Linked DNA regions of Pigmentiphaga sp. H8. The protein of the gene in region 1 interacts with the protein of each later gene in a pairwise test. Links are inferred from orthologs where the notes say so. Each region holds a gene or a part of one and is shown in the gene's direction. Other genes may lie near its edges. The genes, in order: ligA and leuS.

Region 1 (6,480 bases):
AGGAACGCGCCGGGCGCATCCGCGAAGAACGCGCCGAGCTGGAAGCCCAGGAAGAAGAAGCCCGCATCCGCAAGGAAGAGGCCGAAGGCCGCTTCGAGATCCTGGATACCCAGCTGGGCGACAAGCAGTCCGCGTTCGAGGACGCGCAGATGGCCCAGGAACAACGCGAAGCCGACGTCCAGCGCGCGCGCGACCGCCTGCGCGAACTCGAACGGTCGGCCCAGGAGGCCAGCTTCGCCGAGCGGGGCCTGCGCGCCCGCATCGACGAACTGCGCCGCAGCCTGCAGCTGGCGGGCGAGCAAAGCCAGCGCGCCGCCACCGAGGCCGAGCGGGTGCAGCAGGAACTGCGCGTGCTGGACGACGCGGCGGCCCAGGCCGGCCTGCAATCCGCGCTCGAATTGCGCAGCGAGCGCGAACAGGTGCTGAACCGCGCCCGCATCGAGATGGATACCCTGGCCGCGCAACTGCGTGCGGCCGACGAGCAGCGCCTGGGCATCGAGCGTTCGCTCGAGCCGCTGCGCAGCCGCATCACCGAGCTGCAACTGAAGGAACAGGCGGCCCGCCTGGCGCAGGAACAATATGCCGAGCAACTGGCCGGGCAGGAACTGGACCTGGCGGCGCTGGGCGAGCAGCTCGACGCGCTGCCCAAGGAGTGGCAGCGCCCCAACTGGCTGCAGGCGGAAGTGCAGCGCCTGGCCCGCGAGGTCGCCGCCCTGGGCGCGGTCAACCTGGCCGCGCTGGACGAGCTGAACGCCTCGCGCGAACGCAAGACCTATCTGGATGCCCAGCAGGCCGACCTGCAGTCCGCCATCGACACGCTCGAGGACGCCATCCGCAAGATCGACCGCGAGACGCGCCAGTTGCTGCAGGAAACTTTCGATACCGTCAACCGCAACTTCGGCGAACTCTTCCCGTCGCTGTTCGGCGGCGGCGAGGCCAAGCTCGTGATGACCGGCGAAGAAATCCTGGACGCCGGCGTGCAGGTCATGGCCCAGCCTCCGGGCAAGCGCAACAGCACCATCCACCTGCTGTCCGGCGGCGAGAAGGCCCTGACCGCCACCGCGCTGGTGTTCGCCATGTTCAAGCTCAACCCGGCGCCGTTCTGCCTGCTGGACGAGGTCGACGCGCCGCTGGACGACGCCAACACCGAGCGCTACGCGAACCTGGTGCGCCGGATGAGCGAACAGACCCAGTTCCTGTTCATCTCGCACAACAAGATCGCGATGGAAATGGCGCACCAGCTGGTTGGCGTGACCATGCAGGAGCAGGGCGTCTCTCGCATCGTGGCCGTCGACATCGACTCGGCCATGCAACTTGCCGTCGAGGCCGCCTGATGAGCCGGCAGCCCGCGAACCGGCACTCTTTCCACCATGCCCCGCCATCGGGAACACACCAATGAGTGATCTACAAACCGGGCTCATCGCCCTTGGCGTTCTGGCCATCGTCGTCGTGCTTGGACTGAACTGGTGGCAGGACCGCCGCGCCCGCAAGCAGATACAGGACGGCTTCCCGGATTCGGGCAAGGACCCCTTGCTGCACGGCATCGAAGCGGGCCTGCCCAAGGCGGAAGGCGTACGCCGCGAGCCGGGGCTCGGCGCAGCGGAAGCCGCCGAGGCCAACATCGTCGGGGGCATGGACGCGCCGGTGGAGGGCGCGGCCGCGGTGCAGCAGCACGACACCGACGAGGCCGACGAGGCCTGCGAGACCGTCATCGACGTCTCCTTCCTGGAACCCGTGCCGGGCGACGAACTGGCGGCCTTCACGCAGGGCATCCGCCACGCCGGCCAGAAATCGCTGCGCGTATTCGCGGAAACCGCCGAGGGTTCGCACCGCTCCGCCATCCGCGGCGGCGAGAACTATGCGTCGGTCCAGGTGGCCGTGCTGCTGGCCAATCGCAGCGGTCCGCTCAGCGCCGGCGAATGGGCCGAGGCGCTGTCGCGCTCGCGCGTGCTGGCCGATCGGTTCGACGGCACGGTGGAAGCCAGCGATACCCAGGCGGTGCTGGATCGCGCCAACAAGCTCGATGCGGTGTGTGCCGCGCTCGACGCGCAGGTCGGCTTGACCCTGGTGGCCAGCAGCCGCCGCTGGTCCTCGGGCGACGTGCTGACCGCCGCCCGTGAAGCCGGTTTCTCGTCCATCCACGACGGCCGCCTGCCCTGGGTCGACCAGGACGGCGCGATCCGCTTCACGCTGGGCCGCAGCGACGGCGTGTCGCTGGGTTCGGCCGGACCGGCCACCATCGGCCAGCTCAGCCTGATCCTGGACGTGCCCCGCGCGCCCGCCCATGAGCACGCCTTCGCGCAGATGGCCCAGGTCGCCCGCGGGCTGGCCACGCGCCTGGAAGCCACGGTGGTCGACGACAACGGCCGGCCGCTGGCCGACGGCGCCGAGGCGGCCATCGACAAGCAACTGCTGGCGCTGTATGCGCGGCTGGAGCAGTCCGGCCTGAAGGCCGGTTCGGTGCGTGCCCTGAGGGTATTCGGATAAGGCACGCAGGCGGAGTGGATATGGTGTCGGGGGTCGATCGGGAAAACCAGGCCATGCAGCGGGCGGCGCAGTTGCGCCAGGAGCTGGCCTTGCACAACGCCCGTTACTACGTGATGGACGATCCGCTGATCAGCGACGCCGAGTACGACGCGCTGTTCGCGGAGCTGGTCAAGCTCGAGCAGGAGTTCCCGCTCCTGGCCACGCCCGATTCCCCCACCCAGCGGGTGGGGGGCGCGCCGCTGTCGGCTTTCGGTTCGGTGCGCCACGCGGTGTCCATGCTGTCCCTGAACAATGCCTTCGACGACGAGGACATCCAGGCCTTCGACAAGCGGGTGCGCGACGGCCTGGAAACGGAATCCGCCGTCGAGTACGCCTGTGAACTGAAGCTGGACGGACTGGCCGTCAGCCTGCGCTACGAAGACGGCAAGTTTGCACGGGCCGCGACGCGGGGCGATGGACAGACGGGCGAAGACATCACCGCCAACATCCGGACCATACGATCCATCCCGCTCACCTTGGCGGGCCCCGTGCCCGACGTGCTGGAGGTTCGCGGCGAGGTGCTGCTGTTCCGCAAGGATTTCGAGCGCCTGAACGACGCCCAGCGCGAAGCCGGCGAGAAAGTCTTCATCAATCCCCGCAATGCCGCGGCGGGCAGCCTGAGGCAGCTCGATCCGCGCATCACCGCCCGCCGTCCGCTGCGATTCTTCGCCTACGGCTGGGGCGAGATACGCGGCAGCCTACCGGGCAAGGAGGCCCGTGCCGACGCGCCGCCCTTCGATACCCACATGGGCATGCTGGACTGGCTGCAGGAATTGGGCATGCCGGTCAACCGCGAGCGCCAGCTGGTGTCGGACGCGGCCGGTTTGCTGGCGTTCTACCGGCGGGTCGAGGGGCTGCGAGCCTCGCTGCCCTATGACATCGACGGCGTGGTCTACAAGGTCAACGCGCTCGAGGCGCAGCGCGCGCTGGGGTTCGTTTCGCGCGCCCCGCGCTTTGCCGTTGCCCACAAGTTCCCGGCAGAAGAAGCCACCACCGAGCTGCTCGGCATCGAGGTGCAGGTCGGCCGCACCGGGGCCATCACACCCGTGGCGCGCCTCAAGCCGGTGTTCGTGGGCGGCGTCACGGTCACCAACGCGACCCTGCACAACGAGGACGAGATCGAGCGCAAGGACGTGCGCATCGGCGATACGGTGGTGGTCCGCCGCGCCGGGGACGTCATTCCCGAGGTCGTGACGCCGGTGCTGGACAAGCGTCCCGCCAACGCCCGCAAGTTCGTCATGCCCAGCCAGTGCCCGGTGTGCGGATCGGCCATCGAGCGGCCCGAGGACGAAATCATCGCGCGCTGCACCGGCGGCCTGTTCTGCGCCGCGCAGCGCAAGCAGGCGCTGTGGCATGCCGCCCAGCGCCGCGCGCTGGACATCGAAGGGCTGGGCGAGAAACTGATCGACCAGCTGGTCGAGCGCGGCCGCGTGCACACGCTGGCCGACCTCTACACGCTGAACGAGGAAGAACTGGCCGGCATGGACCGCATGGGCGAGAAGTCCGCGCGCAACCTGGTCGAGTCCATCGCCGCGACCCGTACGCCGCCGCTGGGCCGGTTTCTTTTCGCGCTGGGCATACGGCACGTGGGCGAGTCCACGGCCCGCGACCTGGCGCGCCATTTCGGCAACCTGGACGCGGTGATGAACGCGGCCGAGGCCGAACTGCTGGCGGTGCCGGACGTCGGACCCGTGGTGGCCGCGTCCATCTTTCGCTTCTTCGCCGAACCGCACAACCGCGAGGTCGTGGCCGACCTGCTGCGCAACGGCGTGACGCCCGGCACGGAAACCGTCGTGGACCGCACGGCGGGCCCCATAGGCGGCAAGATCTTCGTGCTGACCGGCACGCTGCCCACGCTGGCCCGCGAGGACGCGGCCGAACTGATACGCGCCGCCGGCGGCAAGGTCACCGGCTCGGTATCCAAGAAGACCCACTATGTCGTCGCCGGCGCCGACGCCGGCAGCAAGCTCGCCAAGGCCCAGGAGCTCGGCATCGCCGTGCTCGACGAAGACGGCCTGAAGGCCTTGCTGCAGTCTTGACAGGGCGAAGCGCCGCTTCGCGGGAAGGAAAACCATGCAGGCAATCATCGGAGGCACCGGCCTCTACCATTTGACCGGGCTCGTCGTGACGCGCCGCCAGGTCGTGCGCACGCCCTATGGCGAACCTTCGGGGGCGCTGACCTACGGCCGCATCGGCGACGGCGCGGAAATCGTCTTCCTGGCCCGCCATGGATACGGCCATACGCTGGCCCCGCACCGCATCAACTATCGCGCCAACCTCTGGGCCCTGCACGAAGTCGGGGTGCGGCGCATCGTGTCGGTGGCGACGGTGGGCGGCATCACGGGTCCTCTCGTGCCCGGCGTCATCGTCGTGCCCGACCAGATCATCGACTACACCACCGAACGGCCCCGCACCTTCTTCGAAGGCGGCGACCAGCCGGTGGCGCACGTGGACATGACCCAGCCCTACGGGACCGCCATGCGGCACGACCTGCTGGAATCGGCGCGGACCTGCGGGATAGACGTGGTCGATGGCGGCGTCTATGGCTGCACGCAGGGCCCGCGGCTGGAGACCGCCGCGGAAATCCGCCGCATGGGGCGGGACGGCTGCGACATGGTGGGCATGACCGGCATGCCCGAGGCGGCCCTGGCGCGGGAACTCGACCTGGACTATGCGGCGCTGTGCCTCGTCACCAACGATGCCGCGGGCCAGCGCGCCAGCGTGGGCGAGATTTCCATGCAGGGCATGCGCGTGGTGGTGGACGACAGCATGCAGAACGTCCACCGCATCCTCGGCCAGCTGGTGGGCACCACCTGCGGCGACGGAGCCACCTGATTCGTCAGTGATCCAGGGCACAGCGGATCCGGCTTTGCCGGTCCGCCAGTGCCGCCCCTGGGGGCGCGCGTCAGCGCGTAGGGGGGGACCTATTCACAAGCCTTCGGCCTTGAGCGCCGCCTGCACGGCGGGGCGCTGCGCGATGCGCTCGCGGAAGGCCACGATGGCGGGCCAGCGCGACAGGTCGTAGTTCAGGCGCGAGGCCCAGCCGGTGGTCACGAACAGGTAGATGTCGGCCACGGAAAAACCGCCGGGCATCAGGTATTCGCGCTGCGACAGTTCGCTTTGCACGTAGTCCAGGCGCGTGGCCAGGATCTGGCGGAACACGTCCTTGCCTTCCTCGCTCAGCGCGGGCTTGAACATGGGCGAGAAACCCTTGTGGATCTCGGTGGCGATGAACACCAGCCAGGTTTGCAGCGCGTAGCGCTCGGCGCTGTCGGGCGGGGGCGCCAGCTTGCGCGCCGGCACGAGGTCCGCGACGTATTGCAGCAGCACGGCCAGCTCGGTCATCACCACGCCGGGGGACACTTCCAGCGCCGGCACGTAGCCCTTGGGGTTGACCTTGCGGAAGTCCTGGCCGGTCTCGGTGGTCTTGGCCCTGAGGTCGACCTTTTCCCAGGTGAAGTCGATGCCTGCCTCGCGCAGGGCGATGTGGGGGGCCTGGGAGCAGGCGCCGGGGGAGTAGTAGAGTTTCATGGGGCCTCGATGAAAGGGGGGTAGAGCGGCTATTCTCTCACCGCTTGCCAGCTTTCACCGCAGCGTGTGCTCCATTTCGGCCTCGTCGTACAGTTCGACCGGCACCGGCTTCACGTTCCAGATCTGCTCGGCGTATTCGCGGATGCTGCGGTCCGACGAGAACTTGCCCGAGCGCGCGGTATTCAGGATGGACATGCGCGTCCAGCTTTCGGTGTCGCGATAGGCCTGACTGACGAGATCCTGGCATTCGATGTAGGACTGGTAGTCCGCCAGCAGCAGGTAGGGGTCGTGCCGCAGCAGGTCGTCGACCAGCGGCCGGAACAGTTCGGTGTCGCCGCGCGAGAAGAAGCCGCTCTGGATCAGGTCGAGGCAGGTCCGCAGTTCGCTGTGGCTGTGGTAGTAGTCGCCGGGGTGGTAGCCCGC
Region 2 (6,796 bases), 1.2 Mb from region 1 along the record:
CGGCCGCCAGGGCTGGGGCCGCTCAGGCCGGATCGAGCTTGGCCATGGCGAGCGCCAGCGTCTTGGTGCCCACGCCGCCGAAATTGACCTGGACCTGGGCGTCCTGGCCGCTGCCCATGAGGCTGACGATGACGCCTTCGCCGAACTTCGGATGCGCCACGCTCTGGCCTACCTTGAAGATGCGGCCGTTGACCTCGACCCCGGCGTCCGACGTGCGGCGGCTCGAATAGCCCTCGGACGAACCCACGTAGGGGGCGTCCTTGGCCGGCCGCGAAAAGCTGCCGCGCTCGGAGCCCTCGCCCCAGGCGGCGCGCCCCCAGCCGCCGGCGGTATCCACCGCCTTGGCCCGGCCGTCGCGAGGCGTCAGCCACTTCAGCGATTCCTCGGGCACCTCGCTCAGGAACCGCGACCGCATGTTGTAGCGGGTCTGGCCATGCAGCATGCGCGTCTGCGAGAAGCTCAGGTACAGGCGCTCGCGGGCGCGCGTCACCGCCACGTACATCAGCCGCCGCTCCTCTTCCAGCCCGGATTGCTCCAGGACGCTGTTCTCGTGCGGGAACAACCCTTCCTCCAGCCCGGTGATGAAGACGGCCTCGAACTCCAGGCCCTTGGCCGCGTGCACCGTCATGAGCTGGACCGCGTCCTGCCCCTCGCTCGCCTGGTTGTCGCCCGCTTCCAGCGCCGCGTGCGACAGGAAGGCCGCCAGCGGAGACGGCAGCTCGACGCCGGACTCGGGCAGGGTCTGCGCCAGCGCGCCGGCATCGGCCAGCCCGTAGCCGTCCTCGGCGGCGAAGGCCGCCGCCGCGTTGACCAGTTCCCGCAGGTTCTCGATGCGTTCGGCGCCTTCCTTTTCCTGCAGATAGTGCTGGATCAGGCCGCTGGCATCGATCACGTGGTCCACGATCTCGTGCAGCGGCAGGTTCTGCGTCTCGAAACGCATGCGGTCGATCAGGCTCGCGAACTGCGCCAGGTTGTTGCCACCCCGGCCCGGCACCTGGCTCACCGCCGAATACAGGCTGCAATTGTGCAGGCGCGCGATGTCGGCCTGCTGCTCCAGCGTGCGGGCGCCTATGCCCCGCGCCGGGAAATTCACCACCCGCATCCAGGCCGTGTCGTCGTGCGGATTTTCCATCAGGCGCAGATAGGCCAGCGCGTGCTTGACCTCCTGGCGCTCGAAGAAGCGCAGGCCGCCGTAGACCTTGTAGGGAATGCCCGACGAGAACAGCGCATGCTCCAGCACCCGCGATTGGGCGTTGCTGCGGTACAGGATGGCGACCTCGCGGCGCAGCCTGCCCTCGCCCACCAGCGAGCGGATTTCCTCGATCACCCACTGGGCTTCCTGGGCATCGGACAGCGCCTCGTAGACGCGGATGGGTTCGCCGTGTCCCTGGTCGGTCCACAGGTTCTTGCCCAGGCGGCCGGAGTTGTTGCGGATCAGCGTGTTGGCCGCGTCCAGGATGTGGCCGTGCGACCGGTAGTTCTGCTCGAGCCGGATGACCCGCTCGTGGGCGTATTCGCGCTCGAACTCCGCCATGTTGCCCACGTTGGCGCCACGGAAGGCGTAGATGGACTGGTCGTCGTCGCCCACGGCGAACAGGGCCGCGCCGCCGCCCGCCAGCAGCTTGAGCCAGCGGTACTGGAGCCGGTTGGTATCCTGGAACTCGTCCACCAGGATGTGGCGGAAGCGGTGCTGGTAGTGCTCGCGGATGGGCGCGTTGTGGGTCAGCAGCTCGTAGCAGCGCAGCAGCAGCTCGGGGAAGTCGACCACGCCCTCGCGCTGGCACTGGGCGTCGTACATGCCGTAGAGCTCCACCATCTGCCGGTTGAAGCTGTCGTACGCCTCGACCTCGGTGTGGCGCAGGCCCTCTTCCTTGGCGGCGTTGATGAAGTGCTGCAACTGGCGCGGCGGATATTTCTCGTCGTCCACGCCCGCGCCCTTGAGCAGCCGCTTGATGGCCGACAACTGGTCGGCCGTGTCCAGGATCTGGAAGGTCTGGGGCAGCCCGGCATCCCGGTAGTGCGCGCGCAGCATCCGGTTGCACAGGCCGTGGAAGGTGCCTATCCACATGCCGCGGGTATTGATGGGCAGCAGCGCGCTGATACGGGTCAGCATCTCGCGCGCAGCCTTGTTGGTGAAAGTGACGGCCATCAGCCCGTGCGGGCTGACCTGGCCGGTCTGGATCAGCCAGGCCATGCGCGTGGTCAACACCCGTGTCTTGCCGCTGCCGGCGCCGGCCAGCACCAGGGCGTGGCGGGGTTCGATCGTGACGGCGGCGTGCTGGGGGGCGTTGAGGTTGTCGAGCAGGGACATGGCGCGGAAGGCTGGAATGAGAGAGTGCGGCAGGCAGTCTAGCATCGCTGGCCCAGGAGAGCCCCGCCTGCTCCTATAATGAGGGGTTTAGCCGGTCGGCCGCCCCGCGCGAGCCGGCCCAGGCCCGCGGCCATGGGCGTCATCGCCGCGCCAGAATACCTTAGAGACCAGCCCGGAACCCATGCAGGAACGCTACGCTCCCAACGACATCGAATCCGCTGCCCAGAAGCACTGGGAAGCGACCAACGCCTACCTGACGGTAGAACACGCGAAGAACGCCGACGGCTCGGAAAAGCCCAAGTTCTACGCCTGCTCGATGCTGCCCTACCCCAGCGGCAAGCTGCACATGGGCCACGTGCGCAACTACACGATCAACGACGCCATGTACCGGCAGTTGCGCATGAAGGGCTACAACGTCCTGATGCCCATGGGCTGGGACGCCTTCGGCATGCCGGCCGAGAACGCCGCCATCAAGTCCAAGGTGCCGCCGGCGAAATGGACCTACGACAACATCGCCTACATGAAGAAGCAGATGAAGGCGATGGGGCTGGGCATCGACTGGTCGCGCGAGATGGCCGCCTGCGATCCCGGGTACTACAAGTGGAACCAGTGGCTGTTCCTGAAGATGCTGGAAAAGGGCGTGGCCTACCGCAAGACCCAGGTGGTGAACTGGGACCCGGTGGACCAGACCGTGCTGGCCAACGAACAGGTCATCGACGGACGCGGCTGGCGCTCGGGCGCGCTGGTGGAAAAGCGCGAGATTCCCGGCTACTACCTGCGCATCACCGACTACGCCGAGGAACTGCTGGACGAGGTCAAGAACAACCTGACCGGCTGGCCCGAGCGCGTGCGCCTGATGCAGGAGCACTGGATAGGCAAGAGCGAGGGCACGCGTTTCGCCTTCACCCATGACATCCGCGACGCCGCCGGCCAGCTGATCCAGGACGGCCGCATGTACGTCTTCACGACGCGCGCCGACACCATCATGGGCGTCACCTTCTGCGCCGTCGCGCCCGAACACCCCCTGGCCCTGCATGCCGCCGCCAAGGACCCCGCCCTGGCCGCCTTCATCGAGGAATGCCGCAAGGGCGGCGTGACCGAGGCCGAGCTGGCCACGCGCGACAAGGAAGGCCTGCCGACCGGCCTGACCGTGGTGCATCCGCTCACGGGCGAAGCCGTGCCGGTCTGGGTCGGCAACTACGTGCTGATGAGCTACGGCGACGGCGCCGTCATGGGCGTTCCCGCCCACGACGAACGCGACTTCGCGTTCGCCAGGAAATACGGCCTGCCCATCAAGCAGGTCATCGAAGCCGAGGGCCAGGCCTTCTCCACCGACGCCTGGCAGGAATGGTACGGCGACAAGCAGGTGGCCCGTACGGTGAATTCCGGCAAGTACGACGGCCTGGGCCACCAGGCCGCCGTCGATGCCATCGCGGCCGACCTCGCGGCCAAGGGACTGGGCGAGAAGCGCACCACCTTCCGCCTGCGCGACTGGGGCGTTTCGCGCCAGCGCTACTGGGGCACGCCCATCCCCATCATCCACTGCGAGGCCTGCGGCCCCGTGCCGGTGCCCGAGAAAGACCTGCCGGTCGTGCTGCCCGAGGACCTGATCCCGGACGGTAGCGGCAACCCGCTGGCCAAGAGCGAATCGTTCCTGAAGTGCGTCTGCCCGCAGTGCGGCAAGCCCGCCCGGCGCGAGACCGACACCATGGACACCTTCGTGGACTCGTCCTGGTACTTCATGCGCTATACCTCGCCGGGCAACGACGCCGCGATGGTCGACGAGCGCAACGATTACTGGATGCCGATGGACCAGTACATCGGCGGCATCGAGCACGCCGTGCTGCACCTGTTGTACGCCCGCTTCTGGACCAAGGTGATGCGCGACATGGGCCTGGTCAAGTTCGGCGAACCCTTCGTCAAGCTGCTGACCCAGGGCATGGTGCTCAACCACATCTATTCGCGCAGGAACGAGAAAGGCGGCATCGAATACTTCTGGCCCGACGAGGTCGAGAACCTCTACGACGCCAAGGGCGCCATCGTCGGCGCCAAGCTCAAGGCCGACGGCTCGCCGGTGGACTACGGCGGCGTGGGCACGATGTCCAAGTCCAAGAACAACGGCGTCGACCCGCAATCGCTGATCGACACCCAGGGGGCCGACACGGCGCGGCTGTTCGTGATGTTCGCGAGCCCGCCCGAACAGACCCTGGAGTGGTCGGGTTCAGGCGTGGACGGCGCGCATCGCTTCCTGCGCCGCCTGTGGTCCTTCTGCCACGCGAACCGCGAACGCATCCAGGCGGCGCTGGGCCGTCCCGCGCCGGCCGACTGGTCGTCCGCCAGCCAGGCCGTCAAGCTGCTGCGCCGCGACGTCCATGCCATCCTGAAGCAGGCCGACTACGACTACCAGCGCATCCAGTACAACACCGTGGTCTCGGCCAGCATGAAGCTGCTGAACACGCTGGAGGATGCCAAGCTCGACGGCGAGACCGGCGACGCCGCGCTGGCCGAAGGCACGCGCATCCTGCTGTCGGTGCTCTACCCCATCGTGCCGCACCTGACCTGGCAGGCCTGGCTCGACCTGGGCTACGGCCAGGCCCATGGCGACCTGCTGGACGCGCCCTGGCCGCAGCTGGACGAAGCCGCGCTCGTGACCGACGAGGTCGAGCTGATGCTGCAGGTGAATGGCAAGCTGCGCGGTTCGCTGTCGGTGCCCAGCAGCGCCGACAAGGCCGCCATCGAAGCCCTGGCCGTCGCGCATGAAGCCGTGGGCCGGTTCCTGGAAGGACGTCCCCCCAAACGCGTTATCGTTGTCCCTGGCAAACTCGTCAACGTGGTGGGCTGAAGGCAGGCCCCCCGTACGCGCTGACGCGCGCCTGGCATGGTGAGCCCCCAGCCGCTACGCGGCAGCCCCCCAAGGGGGCCGGGGCCCGTCTTGGGGCGGCCCGGCGCCGGGTCCCAGGGGCGATGCGGGTGGACCGGCAGAGCCGGATCCACCGCATCCTGGGGAAACTCAACGGGCTTCGTTGGTGAAGTCTTGATTTGGAAACTGGCATGAAACCGTTGTCCTCTTCGTCCTCTGCTGATATGCGACGCCGTGTGCTGCTGCAAGCCGCGGCAAGCGGCGGGCTGGCACTTCTGGCGGGCTGCGGCTTCGCGCTGCGGGGCACGGCCGACCTGCCCTTCTCCACGCTCTACATCGGCGCTGCCGATACCTCCGAGCTTGGCGCGCAGTTGCGCCGCTACGTGCGCAACACGACCAATACGCGCATCGTCGAGGATCCCAAGACCGCGGAAGCGCAGTTGCAGATCCTGCAGGAAACGCGCGAGCGCAGCATCCTGTCGCTGGACGCCTCGGGCCGCGTGCGCGAATTCGAGTTGCGCTATCTGTTCGCCTTCCGCGTCCACGACGGCAAGGGCCAGGACTACATCCCGCCCACGACCATCGCACTCAAGCGCGACCTGACTTTCAGCGACGCGAACACCCTGGCCAAGGACTCCGAAGCCAACCTGCTGTATCGCGACATGCAGAACGAAACCGTGCAGCAGGTGCTGCGCCGCATGGCCGCGGTCGAGACCAAGCAACCCAGCTGATGATGAAGATGAGCCCCCCCCCTACGCGCTTCGCGCGCCCCCCAGGGGGCGATGCGAGTGGACCGGCGGAGCCGGATCCACCGCATCCTGGGTCACGGCGGCGCGATCTCGCCGTCGGCCTCGATGCTCATCGGTCCGCCGGAGGCACCCTATGAGGCAATTGCGTCCCGAACAGCTGGTTGCCCAGCTTCAGCGGGCGGGCGAGCAGTTGGAACCGCTGTATACGGTGACCGGCGACGAGCCCCTGCTCGTGATCGAGGCTTGCGACGCCTTGCGGGCGGCGGCCACGGCTGGCGGGTTCACGGAACGGGAAACGGTGGTGGCGGACGCCCGCAGCGACTGGAACGCGCTGCTGAGCGCGTCGCAGTCGATCTCGCTGTTCGGCGACCGCCGGCTGCTGGAATTGAAGATCCCCACCGGCAAGCCTGGCAAGACCGGCGGCGAGGTGATCGCGCGGCTGGCACGGCAGGCGCCGGACCAGCGGGGCGACTGCGTCACGGTGGTGATGCTGCCCAAGCTGGACAAGACCACCCGCGCGTCGGCCTGGTTCTCGGCGCTGGCCGAGCACGGCATCGTCGTGGACGTGCCCACCATCGAACGGCCGATGCTGCCCGGCTGGGTGGGCGAGCGGCTGGCACGGCAGAAGCAGCGCGCCGGCGCCGACGTCCTGCAATGGCTGGCCGACCGCGTCGAGGGCAACCTGCTGGCCGCCCACCAGGAGATCCTCAAGCTCGGCCTGCTGTACCCCGAAGGGGTGCTGACGCTGGAGCAGGTGCAGGACGCGGTCATGAACGTGGCGCGCTACGACGTCTTCAAGCTGCGCGACGCCATGCTGGCGGGCGACGGCAAGCGCATGGTGCGCCTGATCGAAGGCCTGCGCGCCGAGGGCGAGGC

The links.
Region 2: the proteins of ligA (region 1) and leuS interact in binary tests that used the Escherichia coli proteins (3 or more experiments, as listed by UniProt). The link is inferred for Pigmentiphaga sp. H8 from one-to-one orthologs.

What each region holds. Positions count from the first base shown.
Region 1 is NZ_CP033966.1:3,135,071-3,141,550, reverse strand. The notes cover bases 2,100-5,036. They hold ligA (NAD-dependent DNA ligase LigA), read left to right. Parts: upstream 2,100-2,507; coding sequence 2,508-4,565; downstream 4,566-5,036. Other genes in these bases: EGT29_RS14900 (S-methyl-5'-thioinosine phosphorylase), read left to right, coding at 4,600-5,036; EGT29_RS14910 (cell division protein ZipA C-terminal FtsZ-binding domain-containing protein), read left to right, coding at 2,100-2,487. In the rest of the region: chromosome segregation protein SMC, read left to right, coding at 1-1,334; more of EGT29_RS14910, read left to right, coding at 1,396-2,099; more of EGT29_RS14900, read left to right, coding at 5,037-5,361; glutathione transferase GstA, read right to left, coding at 5,455-6,057; EGT29_RS14890 (glycogen/starch/alpha-glucan phosphorylase), read right to left, coding at 6,112-6,480. UniProt on the Escherichia coli protein: DNA ligase that catalyzes the formation of phosphodiester linkages between 5'-phosphoryl and 3'-hydroxyl groups in double-stranded DNA using NAD as a coenzyme and as the energy source for the reaction.
Region 2 is NZ_CP033966.1:1,951,096-1,957,891, reverse strand. What follows is about bases 2,101-5,353. They hold leuS (leucine--tRNA ligase), read left to right. Parts: upstream 2,101-2,492; coding sequence 2,493-5,153; downstream 5,154-5,353. Other genes in these bases: EGT29_RS09250 (UvrD-helicase domain-containing protein), read right to left, coding at 2,101-2,311. Outside these bases: more of EGT29_RS09250, read right to left, coding at 23-2,100; LPS assembly lipoprotein LptE, read left to right, coding at 5,363-5,902; holA (DNA polymerase III subunit delta), read left to right, coding at 6,054-6,796.